4 regions of the Streptomyces sp. NPDC030820 genome follow, and region 2 is predicted to be linked to each of the others. Evidence: riboswitches for the same ligand, from Rfam matches in the RefSeq annotation. Region 2 holds a riboswitch; each other region holds the start of a gene.

Region 1 (3,278 bases), 210 kb from region 2:
AAGGCGAGGGCCTGCACCCGGACCGCCTCGGGGCCGAGGTCGGCGAGGATCTGGGAGGCGCGGGCGAAGAGGAAGTCGCCGGTGAGGACCGCGACGGAGTTGCCCCAGCGGGTGTTGGCGCTGTCCACGCCGCGCCGCACGGCCGCCTCGTCCATGACGTCGTCGTGGTACAGCGTGGCCAGGTGGGTCAGCTCCACGACCACGGCCGAGGGCACGATGCCCGGCGCGTAAGGGTCGCCGAACTGGGCCGCGAGCATCACGAGCAGCGGCCGGAACCGCTTCCCGCCGGCTCGCACGAGGTGCTGCGCGGCCTCCGTGATGAACGGGACCTCGCTCTTGGTGGCCTCGAGCAAGCCTTCCTCGACAGCCGCCAATCCGGCCTGGACATCGGCTTCCAGAGCCTGGTCCCGCACGCTCAGCCCGAACGGCCCGACGACGGTCACGAGGGGTCTCCTGTCTGCTGGTGTCTGCTGGCGATTACACGGTTTGTCGATAGGTCGCTGCCATCACTCAAGTCAGCGTATCCGGTCCCTGTTCGATCACCGATAGCGCCCACCCGTCCAGCCTGGGCGGTATCGGATCACGACCGGTATGTTTTTGATCAAGTAATAAGAGCGGACATTCATCGACTTAACAGGAACCTGCACGCTTTGTCGCGAGACGAGGGGCGAGCGGAGTAATGCCTACACCCCAGACAACGACAGGCACCACACCAGGGGTTCCGCCGCGGGTTCCGTCATGGGCTTCGCCACGGGCCTCCGTCGATCCACCCGAATCCATCATGTCCGATTTGAAATACTTTGTTATTTCGTGAAATGGGTCACGGGCAGCCTCCGGCATCGAGGGTCCGCCGGAACCCCTTCTCCCCCGTTCCGTCCGCGAGTTGAGGGTTGGCAACCGCAAAGGATCAAGTACCCCATACGGCACAGACCAAGGTCAAATAGTGCATTGTGTGCATCAGGTACTTGTTTCGGACATGTGCTCTCGCATACGTTCCGGGCCGTCGGGCGGACGCCGAATCCTGCCGCCGCCCGTGTGACCCATCGACGAACTCATTCGTACGGCAGGAGCGGGGGACCCAGGTAAGTCGCCTGACCGGTCGGCACACGCCGCACCGGGACGGCTAGGGGTGAAGCCGTGCCTTCTCGCGAAGGCGCGGCCGGGCACCTCCCCGCCCGAACCCGACAGCTCACCTCGCAGGCGACGGAGAGGACTTCCCCATGCCTTCTGCCGCTCGACACCACCAGCCCCGCACCAACCGCCTCGCTCGCACCCTCGCCGTCGCCGGCACCGGTGCCACCGTCCTCGCCCTGCCGCTCATCGGCGCCACCAGCGCCTCCGCGGCCACCGGCACGACGACCACCAAAACGGCCTCCACCACCGTCGCCGGGTACCCGAACAACCTCGACGGCTGGATCCGCGAGTCCCTCGCGATCATGGCCCAGAAGGGCATCCCGGGCACCTACAACGGCATCTACCGCAACGTCATGCGGGAGTCGTCCGGCAACCCGTACGCCATCAACCTCTGGGACTCCAACGCCGCCAAGGGCATCCCGTCCAAGGGTCTCCTCCAGGTGATCGACCCGACCTTCAACGCGTACCACGTGGCCGGCACCGCCTTCAATCCGTACGACCCGGTCGCCAACATCACCGCGGCCTGCAACTACGCCGCCGCCCGGTACGGGTCCATCGACAACGTGTCCAGCGCGTACTGACCGGTCCCGCCGACCGGCACGGCATCGGCCGCCCGGTGCGCCCACACCTGACGGAGGGGCACACCGGGCGGCCGTCGCTCCTTCCGGAGAAGGTCGTGCACCGGGGACGGCCGCGTACTGATGTGCCGGTCAGTCGGTCGGGAACAGTCTTTCGAGGACGACGGCGATGCCGTCGTCCTCGTTCGACAGGGTGATCTCATCGGCCACCGCCTTCAGTTCGCAATGTGCGTTGGCCATGGCGACCCCGCGTCCCGCCCAGTCGAACATCGGGATGTCGTTGGGCATGTCGCCGAACGCCAGTGCCTCCTCCGCCGCGACCCCGAGCCGCTCGGCAGCCAGCGCGAGACCGGTCGCCTTGGTCACCCCGGACGGCTGAAGCTCCACGGTCCCCGGCCCCGACATGGTGACCGTGGCCAGTGAGCCCACCACCGCGCGCGCCGTGGCCGCCAACTCGTCGTCGGACAGGGTGGCGTGGCGCAGCAGCACCTTGCTGATCGGCGCGCACCACAGGTCGTCGCGCCGGCCGACCTGCACCGCGGGCAGGGTCGGGTGCGGCATCCGGTACCCGGGCTCGATGAGCGTGAGCCCGTCGACCCCGTCCTGGTCGACGGCCGCGTACACCTGCCCCACCTCGGCCTCGATCTTGCCGAGCGCGGTCTCGGCCAGCTCCCGGTCCAGCCGGACCGACCACAGCAGGCGGCCGGTCCCGGCGTCGTACACCTGTGCGCCCTGTCCGCACACCGCGAGTCCCGTGCAGCCGAGGTGCGCCAGCAGCGGCCGTACCCGCGGGGCCGGGCGGCCCGTCACCACCAGGTGCCGGGCCCCGGCCCGCGTCCCCCTCGCGAGCGCGGCGAGCGACCGGTCGGAGACGGTGTCGTCGCCGCGCAGCAGCGTTCCGTCCAGGTCGGTGGCGATCAGTGAATACGTGGGGGAGGCTGCCATGATCAGAGAATACGGATACCGGGCCCCACCGACTCACCTTGTCGTCCTGCGCACTTACGTACTGGTCCACCCCAAGTAGTGCTCCCCCACTCCTCGTTGATAAGGGCGCGCAGGACCGCAGGAGGCCTCAGCGATGAGCCGCCGCCAGGTGTTTCGTCAGGCGCGGTGAGGCGAACTCCGTGCCGCAGACGAAGCGCATCACCGGTCCGTACGACGACGCCGCCGGCAGGCCGGTGAAGTACAGGCCGGGAACGGACGAGACGAAGCCGGGTCCGAGCTTCGGCGTGCCGCGGCTGACCGCGAGCCGGGTGCGCAGTTCGTGGCCGAGGAAGTCCATCGCCGCGATGTCGACGCGGTAGCCGGTGGCGGCGATGACATGGTCGGCGGTGAGCCGCTCGGTGTGCCCACCGTGGGTGCGGACGGTGAGGACGGGGCTGCCGTCCGGTGCCTCGGCGTTCACGACCCGCTCCACGTCCTGCACCTGCACCGCGCGCTCGAAGCGCTCGCGCAGCCACCAGGCGCCGAGCGGTCCGAGGACCCGGCGGACCAGGAAGTGGCGGGTGGCCTCGGGCAGATAGCGGTAGGGGTGCGGGTAGTAGCTGAACGCCCAGAGCGACCAGG
Region 2 (3,278 bases):
TTCGGGCGGCGGGACTCGTTGCGCTCGATGACCGCGTTGGCGGCGGACAGGATGGTCTGTGTGGAGCGGTAGTTCTGCTCCAGCAGGATCGTCGTCGCGTTCGGGTAGTCCTCCTCGAACTGGAGGATGTTGCGGATCGTCGCGCCGCGGAAGGCGTAGATCGACTGGTCCGCGTCACCCACGACGCACAGTTCGGCGGGCGGGAGGTCGTGCTCGCTCGGCGGGGTGTCCTCGTCGTGCTCGCCGGTGCCCACGAGTTCGCGCACGAGCGCGTACTGGGCGTGGTTGGTGTCCTGGTACTCGTCGACGAGGACATGCCGGAAGCGGCGGCGGTAGTGCTCGGCGACGTCCGGGAAGGCGCGCAGCAGGTTGACCGTCGTCATGATCAGGTCGTCGAAGTCGAGCGCGTTGGCCTCGCGCAGGCGCGACTGGTAGAGCGCGTATGCCTGGGCGAGGGTCTTCTCGAAGCCGTCGGTGGCCTGGGTTGCGAAGTCCTCCTCGTCGATCAGCTCGTTCTTCAGGTTGCTGATCTTCGCGCTGAACGACTTCGGCGGGAAGCGCTTGGGGTCGAGGTCCAGGTCGCGGCAGACCAGGGCCATCAGGCGCTTGCTGTCGGCGGCGTCGTAGATGGAGAAACTGGAGGTGAAGCCGAGCTTCTTGCTCTCCCGGCGCAGGATGCGCACGCACGCGCTGTGGAAGGTCATCACCCACATCGCGTTCGCGCGCGGGCCGACGAGCTGCTCGACGCGCTCCTTCATCTCCCCCGCGGCCTTGTTGGTGAAGGTGATCGCGAGGATCTGGCCCGGGTGCACATGCCGCTCGGCGAGCAGGTGGGCGATGCGGTGGGTGAGCACGCGGGTCTTGCCGGAGCCGGCGCCGGCGACGATGAGCAGCGGGGAGCCGGCGTGCACAACTGCGGCGCGCTGGTTGTCGTTCAGCCCCTCCAGCAGCGCCGCCGCGTCGAGGACGGGACGCGGGGCGCCGTCGCGGTAGTACCCTCCCCCACTCTCGGCTCCGCTCGAGCGGGGGGACCCCCATCGGTCCGGCGGCACGTCGAACTTCCCGCCGAACAGATCGTCCGGAAGCGGCTCCGGAGCGTGATCGTCCTCGGGCGGCGGCGGGGGCTCCTCCTCGCGCCCGCGAGGGGCCTGGAGGTCCGCCAGGAAGCTGTCGTCAAAGAGGCTGCTCATCGCTCTACGAGTCTAGGGCGCCCCACCGACAACCGGTCGCCGTCCCAGGAACCCGACCGGTCCGGAACGGAGTTGATCTTCACCGTCGAATGGCCCGCACCCTGCTCACACAGGGGAACCGTCCGATGACAGACGAGCGAAACCCACCTCAGGTCACGAAAATGTATCGGACATATCACGCACCAACCTTCACAGGAGTCACACCAGTTGGCTAGCGTGCGTTCGGGCCGTACGACCCCTACCGGCGAGCCTCGCCGGGCCGCGCGGCCCCCGCCGAGTCTGGCGCGTCCCGCGGGGCGCCCGGAGCCGGGGACCCACCGACCTTTGGGGTGAATCGGCCGGCTCCCACCCGGGACGCCGCCGTAGGGCAACCCTTCCGAACCACCGCCCGAACCCGACAGCTAACCCGGTAGGCGGCCCACTGGAAGGAGTCGCCTCCCTTGGCGTCGCACCGCAAGCCGCGCCCCGGCGGGACCATCGGAACCGGCCTTCGCGCTCCCGCCCTCGCCACCGCCGCCCTCACCTCCATGGCTGTGCTCTCGCAGACCGCGGAGGCCGCCCCGAGTACCGATCACGCCAAGCCGAGCCTGGAGGAGGTCGAGAAGAAGGTCGACGATCTCTACCGCCAGGCGGAGTCGGCGACCCAGAAGTACAACGCGGCCAAGGAGCGGACCGGCAAACAGCGCGGCCGCGTCGACGCCCTGCGCGACGACGTCGCCCGGCGCACCGCACGCCTCAACAAGGCCCGCGAGGAGCTGGGCTCCTTCGCCGCGGCCCAGTACCGCACCGGCGCCGCCGCCCCCGACACGGCCACCTTCCTGCTGGCGAACGACCCGCAGGACTACTTCGACCAGACCCAGCTGATGAACCGGCTGACCTCGCGGGAGAAGACCGCGGTCGACGACTACATCGGCGAGCAGGCCGCGACCATGAAGAAGCGGCGCGAGGCCGCGGAGAGCCTGCAGACGCTGACCGACTCACAGCACGACCTGCAGACCGCCAAGGCCACCGTGCAGAAGAAGCTGGCCACGGCGCGCGAGCTGCTGTCGCAGCTGACGGCCCAGGAGAAGGCGCGGCTGGCCGCCATCGAGCGGGCGAAGGAGCAGGAGGCGGCGCGCAAGGCGGCCGAGCTGGCGAAGCAGCAGGCAGCTCAGCAACAGGCCGCCTCGTCGTCGTCCACCTCCGCGGGGTCCGCCTCCGGATCCGGTTCTACGGGCTCCGGCTCGACGGGCTCCGGCTCGACCGGGTCCACCACCACGTCCAGCTCGTACGACACCAAGGCCGAGAAGGCGATCGCCTTCGCCCGCGCGCAGATCGGCAAGCCGTATGTGTGGGGCGCCACCGGTCCGGACTCCTACGACTGCTCGGGCCTCACCCAGGCCGCCTGGAAGGCCGCCGGCGTCACGCTTCCTCGCACCACGTACGACCAGGTCAACGCGGGCACCACGGTCTCGCTCGCCGACGCGCGGCCGGGCGACCTGATCTTCTTCTACGACGACATCAGCCACGTCGGCATCTACATAGGCAACGGCATGATGATCCACGCCCCGAAGCCGGGCGCGTACGTCCGCGAGGAGTCGATCTACTACGGCGGCGAGTCGATCATCCACAGCGTGGTCCGCCCGGGCTGACCGCCCATCCCGGGCACGGCCGCGCCCCGGCCGACTCGCGCTCCACGCGCGCGTGCCATCGCATTGCAGGGCCACGCGCGCGTGCCGCGCGAACGGCACGTCCACGCGGGCGCGTGCCTACGCCCTGGGCTCCACGCGCGCGTGCCGGTGTCTTGGGGGTGCGCGTCGGCGGATGGCCTGTCCATGGGCGCATACCGGCGTCCTCCGCGTCCACGCGCGCGTGGGGCCGTTTGGCTGGTGCGACAGGGCATGAAGGTCGCGCCGTCCGCGTCCACGCGCGCGTGGGGCCGTTCCTCCGTCGATACGCGCCGCGCGCCGACCGTTCCTTTGACCACGCACGCCGGCCGCTCCTCCATCCACGCGGCCAACGCCCTCCAGCCCCCGTCCACGCGGCCACAGCCTTCCGGCATCCACGCGCCCCGGCTTCCCTGCCTCCGCAAGCGCGGTGCCGACCTTT
Region 3 (3,278 bases), on a different contig from region 2:
CGGCGGGATCTCGGTCGGCGCCGCCCGCGGAGTCTCCGCGTCGCTGGACGCCGGCACCTCCTACGGCCGGATCCACAACGCGCTCAGGAACACCGACGGCGCCGCCGGTCTGAACATCCACGCGACCACCGCCTACGGCGACATCAGCGCCCACAGCCTGTAAGAGGGGCACTCCTCGGGCGCGGCGATCCCGCGAGCACGCGACGACGGGACGTTCGCGCCGGGGATCCCCGGCGCGGCCCCGGTGGGTGACAAAGCGGACGGGACGGGAGTTTCGGTGTCGCGCGAGAAGGGGATGGCAAACATTCAACTCTGTGATCTTCACGTGATCTGCGCGGCATGAACTTGTGACAAGTGATCGTCTGCCGATACGTTCACCCATCAGCGTGGCAGGAGGCACCACTTCGCCGCGCCGGTCCTGCTGTCGCACGAAAGGCTTCCGCATGCTCTCCGGGAACGGTCGTCACCGTCGCCCCCGTCAGGCTCCGGCCCTCCTCGTCGCGGCCGGCGTGACCGGCTCCGCCATCGCCATCCCGCTGCTCGGCGCCGCCAGTGCGAGCGCGGCCGACGGCACCACGTGGGACAAGGTCGCCGAGTGCGAGAGCGGCGGTTCCTGGAGCGCGGACACCGGAAACGGCTACTACGGCGGTCTGCAGATCTCCCAGGACGACTGGGACAAGTACGGCGGCACGCAGTACGCCGAGAGTGCCGACCAGGCCAGCCGCTCCCAACAGATAGCCGTCGCCGAGCAGATCCTCGCCGACCAGGGCACCAAGCCGTGGGCCATGTGCGCGCTGACCGCCGGGCTGACCTCCCACTCCGGTTCGGTCGACGTCGACCCCGGCGTCGGCGGCTCCGGCAACGGCGGTTCGAGTGACGCGTCCGGCTCGGCCGGCGGCTCCGCCTCGTCCGGTCTGCCGGATTCGTCCTCCCCGGACTCCGGTTCGGGCTCCGGCTCCGATTCCGCCTCGAACTCCTCCGGCTCGGACTCCACCGGTTCCCCCTCGAACGGGAGCGCCACGCCGACCCCGAGCGAGCACACCACCGGGACCCCGGACGGCACCGGCGACTCCGCCGGGACCAGCACCCCCCAATCCGACAAGACCGACAAGTCCGGCTCGCGCGACGGCGGAACGTCACAGGGGGGCGACAGCTCTCCCACGGCCACCTCGGGCGCCGACAACCCAGACAAATACCAGCAGAGCGCCGGTTCCTGGAGCCTGGTCGACACCGGTGCGCTCAGCAGTGGCGGACGTCACCGCGGTGAGAGTGCGGACGAAAGCGTGACAAACGGTCAGAACGCCACATCTGCCGGACGTCACGCCAGCCGTGAAACGGGCACCTACACCGTCCGTGAGGGCGACTCCCTCGTCTCCATCGCCGACTCCCTTGACGTCGATGGCGGGTGGCAGGCGCTCTACGACAGCAACAAGAAGGTCATCGGCGCCGACCCGAACCACATCACCGCCGGTCAGACCCTGAAAGTCGGGGACGAATAGGGCGGCGAACGGCGGCAGTTGACGCCACGTTTCGCGACTGATGTCCGTTTTGGCGAAAGTGTGGGATGAGTCTCAGAAGCCCTGATCGTCTTTGAAATTCCGCCGATCGCGTGTCTACGGTCAGGACCGCTCGTCACCACGAGCCCCGGCCGTCGCAACGCCGAATCCTGCCAGCGACTGCCCGGGAACAGTCGTCGCGTCAAGCGCCGTAGGCAGGAGCGGGGGACCCAAGGTAAGCGCCGGGCCCAGCGGTTGACGCTGGACCGGCTTGGGGTGAAGCCGCGCCTCGGATGAACGAGTGCGCGGCCGGGCAACTCAACCGGCCCGAACCCGACAGCTCACCTCGCAGGCGTCGGTGAGGGGATCGATCCATGCTGTTCTCCGGCAAGGGCAAGCACCGTCGTCCGTCCAAGGCCATCCGCGCCATCACGCTCGCCGGCGTCACCGGCGCCGCCGTCGCCGCCCCGCTGATGGCGGCCGGCAACGCCTCCGCCGCCACCGCCTCCCAGTGGGACGCCGTCGCCCGGTGCGAGTCGGGCGGCAACTGGTCCATCAACACCGGCAACGGCTTCTACGGTGGTCTGCAGTTCACCAACTCCACCTGGGCCGCGTACGGCGGCACCGCCTACGCCGCGCGTGCCGACCTCGCCACCAAGGCGCAGCAGATCGCCATCGCCGAGAAGGTCCTCGCGGGCCAGGGCAAGGGCGCCTGGCCGGTCTGCGGCACGGGCCTGACCAGCGCCGCCTACAACGGCTCCGCCCCGACGACCACCAAGTCCAGCAGCACCGCCACCCGCTCCACCGGCCAGCAGGCCGCCACCCGCTCCACCACGCGGACGGCCCCGAAGGCGAGCAAGACCGTCACCACGCCGACCGGCAAGAAGGTCAAGAAGGGCGACGGCGAGTACAAGGTCGTCAAGGGTGACACCCTCAGCGCCATCGCCGAGAAGCACGGTGTGAAGGGCGGCTGGCAGAAGCTCTTCCAGCTGAACAAGGACATCGTCCAGGACGCGAACCTCATCTACCCGGGCCAGCAGCTGCACCTGAAGTGACACCTGGCTCCGCACGGGCCCACAGCGCCCTCACATTCCGGCCCGCACTGAAGGCCTCGTGAGGGCCACCCCCGTCCCCACGGGCTCCCCGCCCCGGCGCGTGTTCCCCCGTACGCGCCGGGGCGGGGTCTTTCGTTGGCGGGGTCTTTCGTTTCCGCGCGCTGTTCGCCCACTCTTCAGCCGGGCCTCACCGGCAGGCCCCTTTGTTCCGAGGGTGAACAATGGGTACCGTCTGCGTGTCCCTCCTGTCCACGGGACGGTCGGTCGGTGGCCGACGCCCCGGGGACGGTTAGGCTCTAGTCGCAAGGCACAGCCGTAAGGCAGAACGCCCTGCACTTCCAGCGTCACATCCCAGAAGGAGATGCTCGTGCCGTCCATCGACGTCGTCGTAGCCCGGGAAATCCTGGACTCCCGAGGCAACCCCACGGTCGAGGTCGAGGTCGGCCTCGACGACGGCAGCACGGGTCGTGCCGCCGTCCCGTCCGGCGCCTCCACCGGCGCCTTCGAGGCCATCGAGCTCCGCGACGGCGACCCCAACCGCTACCAGGGCAAGGGCGTCGAGAAGGCCGTCCTCGCCGTGATCGAGCAGATCGGCCCGGAGCTGGTCGGCTACGACGCCACCGAGCAGCGCCTGATCGACCAGGCCATGTTCGACCTGGACGCCACCGACAACAAGGGCTCCCTCGGCGCCAACGCCATCCTCGGCGTCTCCCTCGCCGTCGCCCAC
Region 4 (3,278 bases), on a different contig from region 2:
GTGCGCCGCTGGGCGGCCCTGGCGGCACCGAGCGGCTCCAGCAGCAGGCGCATCTCCAGCAGATCGGCGGCCTCCTGCTCGGTCGGCTCGGCCACGCACGCGCCCGCGTGCCGGCGGGTCACCACGAAGCCCTCGGCCTCCAGGGTCCGCAGGGCCTCGCGGACGGGGACGCGCGAGACGCCGTAGCGGCGGGCCAGGACTTCCTCGGTCAGCCGGCCGCCGCGCTCGTAGACACCCGCGACGATGTCGTCCCGGATGGCCGTGCACACCGAGTGCGCCGGAATACGCATGACCGACCTCCGCCTTAATCCCCGTGAAACGTCGACGATGGACGCGTGTTCCGTGACTCTATTCCAATGAGCCGGAATTTCCGACGGCGGGCCGGAATCCATGGATATTTTTTGGTCAGCGGATCGGGTGGCGCCCGTGAAAAAACGACGAAAGCCCCGGCTCGGTGAGCCGGGGCTTCGCAGGTCGCGCGAAGGGGCGTCAGACGGTCACGCCGTGCTTGCGGAGGTAGGCGACGGGGTCGACGTCCGAGCCGTAGTCGGGGGTCGTACGGGCCTCGAAGTGCAGGTGCGGGCCGGTGGTGTTGCCGGTCGCGCCGGACAGGCCGATCTGCTGGCCCGGGGTGACCTGCTGGCCCACCGAGACGCCGATGGACGACAGGTGGCCGTACTGGGTGTACATGCCGTCGGCCATCTTGATCACGATCTGGTTGCCGTACGCGCCGCCCCAGCCGGTGGAGACGACGGTGCCGGAGCCGACCGCGTGGACCGGGGTGCCGCTCGCCGCGTGGAAGTCGATGCCGGTGTGCGAGCCGGAGGACCACAGGGAGCTGCTCGCCTTGTAGCCGGTGGAGACGTAGGAGTTCGCGATCGGGGCGACGAAGGTGTTCAGCAGGCGCTTGCGCTCGGCCTCCCGGGCGGCGCGGGCCCTGGCCTCGCGCTCCTCCTTCGCCTTCTTCGCCGCGGCCTCCTCGGCCGCCTTCTGCTCGGCGGCCTGCTTCTGCGCGGCGGCCTGCGCGGCGATGTGCTCGGCCACGTCGTCGCTCAGGGTGAGGACCGGTGTGAGGCCGGTCTGCCCCACGGTGTTCTCGGCGGCGAGCGCCGGGGAGGCGGCGAGGGTGCCGATGGCACCGGTGGTGGTGAGGGCCGCGATGCCCGCCGCCTGAGCGGTGGTGCGCTTGACCCGGCCGGGCTTGCGGTGCTTCCCGGTGGCGCACATGAACGCCATGGAGTGGCTGGTCCTTTCCTTCCCTCTCGCCTACCGGGTTAGCTGACGGGTTCGGAGCAGGAAGGTCTCCTACGGGCCCCCTCGCGCTCGCGCGGGCGCCCGATTCACCCCAGGGACTGCGTGGGTCCCCGGCTCCCCTGGCTCGCGCCGTACGGGGACTCGGCGATTGCTGTCCGGTGCCGCGGGTGCGGCGCACTGCCTACGACGAACAGCCCGGGTGACGCTACGTAAGCCGGCTTTCGAACCCCAAACGGATCCGGGCTTTTGTAGCGCATCCCACAGGGCAGACAGGCAACCTCCACCTCAAATCGGGCATCCCGTAAGGGAGCGAAAACGGCAGGGGCCCTGACGGTCCGTAGACCGACAGGGCCCCACGCGCGCGTGCGGTTACTCGGCCGCCACGACTGTCACTTCACCGATGCCGAGCGCCTCCACCGGTGCCTTGATCTGCGAGGCGTCACCGACGAGGACGGTCACCAGACGGTCCACCGGGAAGGCGTTCACGACGGCCGCCGTGGCCTCCACCGTGCCCGTCGCCGCGAGCTGCTGATAGAGCGTCGCCTGGAAGTCGTCGGGCAGGTGCTGCTCGACCTGGTCGGCCAGCGTGCTCGCGACGGCCGCCGCGGTCTCGTACTTCAGCGGCGCCACCCCGACGAGGTTCTGCACGGCCACGTCCCGCTCGGCGTCGGTCAGGCCGTCCGCCGCGAGGGTGCCCAGCACCTTCCACAGGTCCTCCAGCGCGGGGCCGGTGTTGGGGGTGTCCACGGAGCCGCTGATGGCGAGCATCGAGGCGCCCGTGCCGTCCGGCGCGGACCGGAGGACCTGGCCGAAGGAGCGCACACCGTAGGTGTAGCCCTTCTCCTCGCGCAGGACGCGGTCCAGGCGGGAGGTGAGGGTGCCGCCGAGGCAGTAGGTGCCGAGCACCTGGGCGGGCCACACCCGGTCGTGCCGGTCGGGGCCGACGCGGCCGATGAGCAGCTGCGTCTGCACGGCGCCGGGCCGGTCCACGATGACCACGCGCCCGGTGTCGTCGGCGGTCACCGGCGGCACGGGCCGCGGCTCGCCCGGGGTGCCGGTCCAGGCGCCCAGGGTGTCGGCGAGCAGCGCGTCCAGGTCGACTCCGGTGAGGTCGCCGACCACCACCGCGGTGGCCGTGGCGGGGCGTACGTGCCGGCCGTAGAAGGCGCGTACGGCGGCGGCGTCGATCTTCTCGACGGTCTCCTCGGTGCCCTGGCGCGGGCGCGACATGCGCGAGACCGCCGGGAACAGCTCCTTGGAGAGCTCCTTGGCGGCCCGGCGGGAGGGGTTGGCCAGCTCGTGCGGGATCTCGTCCAGGCGGTTGCGGACCAGCCGCTCCACCTCGCTGTCGGCGAAGGCGGGCGCGCGCAGCGCGTCGGCGAGCAGGCCGAGGCCCTTGGCCAGGCGCGAGGCCGGGACCTCCAGGCTGAGCCGGACGCCGGGGTGGTCGGCGTGCGAGTCCAGCGTGGCGCCCGCGCGCTCCAGCTCGGCGGCGAACTCCTCGGCGGAGTGCTTGTCGGTGCCCTCGGAGAAGGCCCGCGCCATGATCGTGGCGACGCCGTCCAGGCCGGCGGGCTCGGCGTCCAGGGGCGCGTCCAGCAGCACCTCGACGGCGACGACCTGCTGGCCGGGGCGGTGGCAGCGCAGCACGGTCAGGCCGTTGTCGAGCGCGGTGCGCTCGGGGGCCGGGAAGGCCCAGGGCTTGGCCTCGCCGGCCTGCGGCTGGGGGTGGAAGTCCATGGTGGCGAGCTCGGTCACTTGGCCGTCTCCTCGTTCTCGTTACCGGCCTCTACGGTGGCTTCCTGCTCCGGGTCCTCGGGAACGTCGGCGTCCGGGGCCTTCTCCGGGGACTTCGGTTCATAGACCAGGACCGCGCGGTTGTCGGGGCGCAGACGGGCCTGGGCGACCTCCTGGACCTCCTGCGCGGTCACCTCCAGGACGCGCTTGACGGCGGTGAGGGCGAGCTGCGGGTCGCCGAACAGGACGGCGTACCGGCACAGTTCGTCGGCGCGGCCGGCGACCGT

What was found. A riboswitch is a leader RNA that binds a small molecule or an ion and turns the genes downstream of it on or off. The one in region 2 is predicted to bind cyclic di-AMP.
Region 1: linked by a shared signal. The riboswitch ahead of ACZ418_RS04720 (transglycosylase SLT domain-containing protein) and the one ahead of ACZ418_RS05735 (C40 family peptidase) in region 2 are both predicted to bind cyclic di-AMP.
Region 3: linked by a shared signal. The riboswitch ahead of ACZ418_RS12455 (transglycosylase family protein) and the one ahead of ACZ418_RS05735 (C40 family peptidase) in region 2 are both predicted to bind cyclic di-AMP.
Region 4: linked by a shared signal. The riboswitch ahead of ACZ418_RS28840 (M23 family metallopeptidase) and the one ahead of ACZ418_RS05735 (C40 family peptidase) in region 2 are both predicted to bind cyclic di-AMP.

What each region holds. Positions count from the first base shown of each region.
Region 1 covers NZ_JBVIEB010000002.1:34,573-37,850, reverse strand. Annotated here, with positions in the region: gene ACZ418_RS04725 (polyprenyl synthetase family protein) at 1-443, opposite strand, end outside; cyclic di-AMP (ydaO/yuaA leader) riboswitch at 1,035-1,216, shown strand; gene ACZ418_RS04720 (transglycosylase SLT domain-containing protein) at 1,221-1,715, shown strand; gene ACZ418_RS04715 (HAD family hydrolase) at 1,845-2,657, opposite strand; gene ACZ418_RS04710 (FAD-dependent oxidoreductase) at 2,785-3,278, opposite strand, start outside.
Region 2 covers NZ_JBVIEB010000002.1:246,687-249,964, reverse strand. Annotated here, with positions in the region: gene pcrA (DNA helicase PcrA) at 1-1,190, opposite strand, end outside; cyclic di-AMP (ydaO/yuaA leader) riboswitch at 1,496-1,601, shown strand; gene ACZ418_RS05735 (C40 family peptidase) at 1,631-2,821, shown strand.
Region 3 covers NZ_JBVIEB010000004.1:133,441-136,718, reverse strand. Annotated here, with positions in the region: gene ACZ418_RS12465 (DUF4097 family beta strand repeat-containing protein) at 1-163, shown strand, start outside; gene ACZ418_RS12460 (transglycosylase family protein) at 444-1,499, shown strand; cyclic di-AMP (ydaO/yuaA leader) riboswitch at 1,694-1,866, shown strand; gene ACZ418_RS12455 (transglycosylase family protein) at 1,871-2,551, shown strand; gene eno (phosphopyruvate hydratase) at 2,913-3,278, shown strand, end outside.
Region 4 covers NZ_JBVIEB010000011.1:124,031-127,308, reverse strand. Annotated here, with positions in the region: gene ACZ418_RS28845 (GntR family transcriptional regulator) at 1-290, opposite strand, end outside; gene ACZ418_RS28840 (M23 family metallopeptidase) at 490-1,236, opposite strand; cyclic di-AMP (ydaO/yuaA leader) riboswitch at 1,249-1,411, opposite strand; gene ACZ418_RS28835 (M16 family metallopeptidase) at 1,624-3,012, opposite strand; gene ACZ418_RS28830 (M16 family metallopeptidase) at 3,009-3,278, opposite strand, start outside.